Regions from separate parts of the Pseudomonas sp. F-14 TE3482 genome, predicted to be linked through region 1. Evidence: predicted binding sites of a transcription regulator. Region 1 holds the regulator's gene; the other holds the start of a gene.
What was found. The regulator sigma-54, encoded in region 1, starts transcription at its own class of promoters, with help from an activator protein. The targets are predictions, from matches to a motif close to ANTGGCATNNANNTTGCTNT.

Region 1 (2,397 bases):
CTGCGCAATTTTTCACGCACTTCCTTGCGATCCAGCATGCTGGCAATCTGGCGCAGCAATTCCAGGTGTGCATCGGTGGCGGCTTCCGGGACCAGCAGCACAAACAGCAGGTCAACCGGGGCACCGTCGATGGCATCGAAATCGATAGGGGCTTCCAGGTGCAGCAGCGCGCTGATTGGCGAGGTGCAGCCTTTGAGCCGGCAGTGGGGGATGGCGATGCCGTTGCCGAAACCGGTAGAACCGAGTTTCTCACGGGCAATCAAGGCCTCGAAGACGTCCTGCATTTCCAGATCCGGCACTTCGCGATGGATGAGGTTGGCAATTTGCTCGAGGGCTTTCTTTTTACTGCCACCCGGCGCGTTCACTTGGGAACGGCCGGGGGTCAGGATGGTTTCTAGTCGGATCATGGATTGGGGGTGTTAACGACCGGTCGCGCCCTGGAGGAGGCTCTGGGTCTTTTCCTTATGCTTTTTAAGTTGGCGATCCAGCTTGTCGGTCAGCAGGTCGATGGCGGCATACATGTCCGTATGCTCGGCATTGGCGACCACTTCTCCGCCGGGAATATGCAGCGTGGCTTCGATCTTCTGCAGCAGTTTTTCGACGTTCATCGTGACTTGCACATTGGTGATCTTGTCGAAATGCCTCTCTAATCGGTCGAGTTTTTCGCCGATGTAGGTGCGCAGGGGTTCGGTCACTTCCAGTTGGTGTCCACTGATGTTGACTTGCATACAGCTTCTCCTTCGTTGCCAGTGCATAAAGCGGCAGGCAGAAATGCCTGCCACTGGAACGCTGTGGCCAGCCCGGCGGCTACATCAACCGCTTCCGTTCGCTGGAAGGCGCGATCCCCAGGGATTCGCGGTACTTGGCGACGGTGCGACGGGCTACCTGAATGCCTTGTGCCTCCAGTAAACCAGCGATCTTGCTGTCACTCAACGGCTTTTTCTGATTTTCCGCAGCAACCAGTTTTTTGATGATCGCGCGGATCGCCGTGGACGAGCATTCACCGCCTTCAGAGGTACTGACGTGGCTGGAAAAAAAGTATTTCAGTTCATAGATGCCCCGCGGGGTATGCATGAATTTTTGCGTGGTCACCCGTGAAATTGTCGATTCATGCATGCCGACTGCTTCGGCAATGTCATGCAGCACCAACGGCTTCATGGCTTCGTCACCGTATTCGAGAAAGCCGCGTTGATGCTCGACGATCTGGGTGGCGACTTTCATCAGGGTTTCATTGCGGCTTTGCAGGCTCTTGATGAACCAGCGAGCCTCCTGCAGCTGATTACGCATGAAGGTGTTGTCAGCGCTGGTATCGGCACGGCGCACGAAACCGGCATATTGGGCGTTGACCCGCAGGCGTGGCACCGATTCCTGGTTCAGCTCCACCAGCCAGCGCTCGTTGTCCTTGCGCACGATCACGTCGGGAACGACGTATTCGGCTTCGGTGGACTCGATTTGTGAACCGGGGCGTGGGTTGAGGCTCTGGACCAATTCGATGACCTGGCGCAGCTCATCTTCCTTGAGCTTCATGCGGCGCATCAGCTGGCTGTAGTCGCGGCTGCCGAGCAGGTCGATGTAATCGGTGACCAGGCGCTTGGCTTCGGCCAGCCAAGGGGTCTTGGCGGACAACTGGCGCAGTTGCAGCAGCAGGCATTCACCGAGGTTGCGGGCGCCGATGCCAGCGGGTTCGAATTGCTGGATGCGGTGCAGGACGGCTTCGATTTCGTCCAGTTCGATGTCCAGTTCCGGGTCGAACGCTTCGAGGATTTCCTCGAGGGTTTCGTCCAGGTAGCCCTGATTGTTGATGCAGTCGATCAGGGTCACGGCGATCAGGCGATCGGTGTCGGACATCGGTGCCAGGTTCAGTTGCCAGAGCAAATGGCTTTGCAGGCTTTCACCGACCGATGTGCGGGTGGTGAAGTCCCACTCGTCGTCATCGTTGCTCGGCAGGCTGCTGGCGCTGGTCTGGTAGACATCCTCCCAGGCTGTGTCGACGGGCAATTCGTTGGGGATGCGCTCGTTCCAGTCGCCTTCCTCAAGGTTGTCCACCGTCGGGGCGGTTTCCTGGTAGGAGGGTTCCTGAATGTCGGCGTTGGGTTTCTGTTCGGCGCTATCGGCCAAGGGGTCGGCGTTATCGAAGTCGTCGCCTTCTTCCTGGCGTTCGAGCATCGGATTGGACTCCAGAGCCTCCTGGATTTCCTGTTGCAGGTCCAGGGTCGACAATTGGAGCAGGCGGATGGCCTGTTGCAGCTGCGGTGTCATCGTCAGCTGCTGGCCCATTCTCAAGACTAGCGATGGTTTCATGGCAGGGGCTTAACACCTTATTCGCCGGCGCACATGCGCCATCCACTACAGGGCGCCGAAGCGCCAAACATAAGCAAATTATATGCCCGAAACTGA
Region 2 (2,397 bases), 1.2 Mb from region 1:
CCGGCGTTGAAGCCGAACCAGCCGAACCACAGCATCGCGGCGCCCATCAGGGTGTAGCCGAGGTTGTGCGGGGCCATCGGGGTGGTCGGGAAACCTTTACGCTTGCCCAACACCAGGCAGGCAATCAGACCGGCCACACCGGCGTTGATGTGCACCACGGTGCCGCCAGCGAAATCGAGCACGCCCCAGTCCCACATCAGGCCGCCGTTACCGGACCAGACCATGTGCGCGATCGGTGCATAAACCAGGGTGAACCAGATGCCCATGAAGATCAGCATGGCGGAGAACTTCATCCGCTCGGCGAACGCACCGACGATCAACGCTGGAGTGATGATGGCGAAAGTCATCTGGAAGGTAATGAAGACCGCCTCGGGGAACAGCGCCGCGGGGCCGGTCAGGCTCGAAGGCGTGACACCGGCGAGGAACGCCTTGCCCATGCCGCCGAAGAACGAGTTGAAGTTGACGACGCCCTGCTCCATGCCGGTGGTGTCGAACGCAATGCTATAGCCATAAATGACCCACAGAATGCTGATCAGACCGGTAATGGCGAAGCACTGCATCATCACGGAAAGAATGTTTTTCGAGCGAACCATGCCGCCGTAGAACAGCGCGAGACCGGGAATGGTCATGAACAGCACAAGGGCTGTCGAGGTCATCATCCAGGCGGTATCGCCGGAGTTGAGGACTGGGGCCGCCACTTCGTCTGCCGCCATGGCCAGGCCGGGCATTACGAGGGACAACAGGGCTCCTAGCCCTGCGATTTTACGCAGAGTCATATTGTTTTCTCCTGGGGCGTTGGGTTTGTGGCGGCTTAGATTGCGTCGGTATCGGTTTCGCCGGTACGGATGCGAATCGCCTGTTCCAGATTGACCACGAAGATCTTGCCGTCACCGATCTTGCCGGTGTTGGCAGCCTTGGTTATCGCCTCGATAACCCGGTCCAGATCCTTGTCGTCAATGGCGACATCGATCTTCACCTTGGGCAGAAAATCGACCACGTACTCCGCGCCGCGATACAGCTCGGTGTGACCCTTCTGCCGACCAAAGCCTTTGACCTCAGTAACGGTAATGCCCTGCACGCCGATCTCGGACAGCGACTCGCGCACGTCGTCCAGTTTGAACGGCTTGATGATGGCAGTGACTAGCTTCATGAAAACTCTCTCCCGAATTGGTGGACTTGCCCCAGGAAAACAAACCCGACTCAAGTCTAAGCGCAGTGCCTGGCTTTGTAACGCATCGTTCGGCCTTACCTGCCCGTCCGACGCCAGCTAACCACTCCGCACGAAACTTCCCCCGTTCCGCTTGGCGCACTGCATTCGTCACAGCGACTGCATCAGTGCATGGGTCACCAGCGACTAAGCAGAAAGCTTGCCATCTATCCAAAACCCATTGATTTCAATGTCTTGGCCGCTGACCAAGAGCCTTCCGCCCGATTAAGGCAACCGTTACGCACAACAACAGTGCGCGGCTGCCCACTCGACTGCGCGAAAAGCGTGCATCGCAGCTGCCGAGATTGACTATAGACACTGCGTGGTACACTGCCCGCCATTGTTGACAGGAACATTCCCCATGCTCGCGCCCAAAGACTTCCTCGACGCCCTGAGCGGCACCGCCTCCCGCCTCTTCAGCGGCGACACCCCGCTGCCGAAAAGCGAAATCGAAAGCCAGTTCAAGGCTTTGTTGCAGAGCGGCTTCAGCAAGCTGGATCTGGTGAGCCGGGAAGAATTCGACAGCCAGATGGTCGTGCTGGCACGCACCCGGGCACGATTGGAGAGCCTGGAGGCGAAAGTGGCGGAGCTGGAAGCGAAGCTCAATCCACCTGCCGAGTAACGCACCAACCCTCTGTGAAATGCGATCCCCTGTGGGAGCGGGCTTGCCCGCGAATGGGGTCGCCTCGGTCTACCAGCCATCCACACTGGACAGACCACCCCTGTAGGAGCTGCCGAAGGCTGCGATCTTTTGATCTTTAAGCCCTCAATAACCCCGGCAACGTCCTACAAGAAAACCACCGCCGTCCGATTGCGCCGCAAAGCCCCGGTTCCTAAGCTCACCCAATGCTGAATGTTCAGCACTGGGTTTGGCGACCTGGATACCCCCGATGCAGCACGACACATTCGGACAGGGAAATTTCCCGTCTTGATTTATGGCGGCTGTGCATGGGAGACCTTCGGGTCTGCCGGAATTCGGGTGTCGCCGGTTCGCCAACCCACGCACAGCTGCCACCCTTTTCGTTTGGCGACGATCAGAGGCAGTTTTTCTCCACTCGACCCCGAGAACTGCACCATGGACGAAAACTATCTAACCCCCCACATCTTCACCCGCCACAAACTCCACCTCCACGCCCTCCTCCTGGAAAACCAACCCTGGTTCAGCGCCCGAGACCTTGGCCGACTGCTAC

Region 2: a site for sigma-54 is predicted at 1,356-1,375, ahead of glnK (P-II family nitrogen regulator). Genes of this name have one in related genera too.

What each region holds. Positions count from the first base shown of each region.
Region 1 is NZ_JBRJII010000001.1:220,990-223,386, reverse strand. Features, by position in the region: gene ptsN (PTS IIA-like nitrogen regulatory protein PtsN) at 1-407, opposite strand, end outside; gene hpf (ribosome hibernation-promoting factor, HPF/YfiA family) at 420-728, opposite strand; gene AB7M26_RS01030 (RNA polymerase factor sigma-54) at 808-2,301, opposite strand.
Region 2 is NZ_JBRJII010000001.1:1,470,059-1,472,455, reverse strand. Features, by position in the region: gene AB7M26_RS06480 (ammonium transporter) at 1-776, opposite strand, end outside; gene glnK (P-II family nitrogen regulator) at 812-1,150, opposite strand; gene AB7M26_RS06470 (accessory factor UbiK family protein) at 1,569-1,829, shown strand; gene AB7M26_RS06465 (BRO-N domain-containing protein) at 2,283-2,397, shown strand, end outside.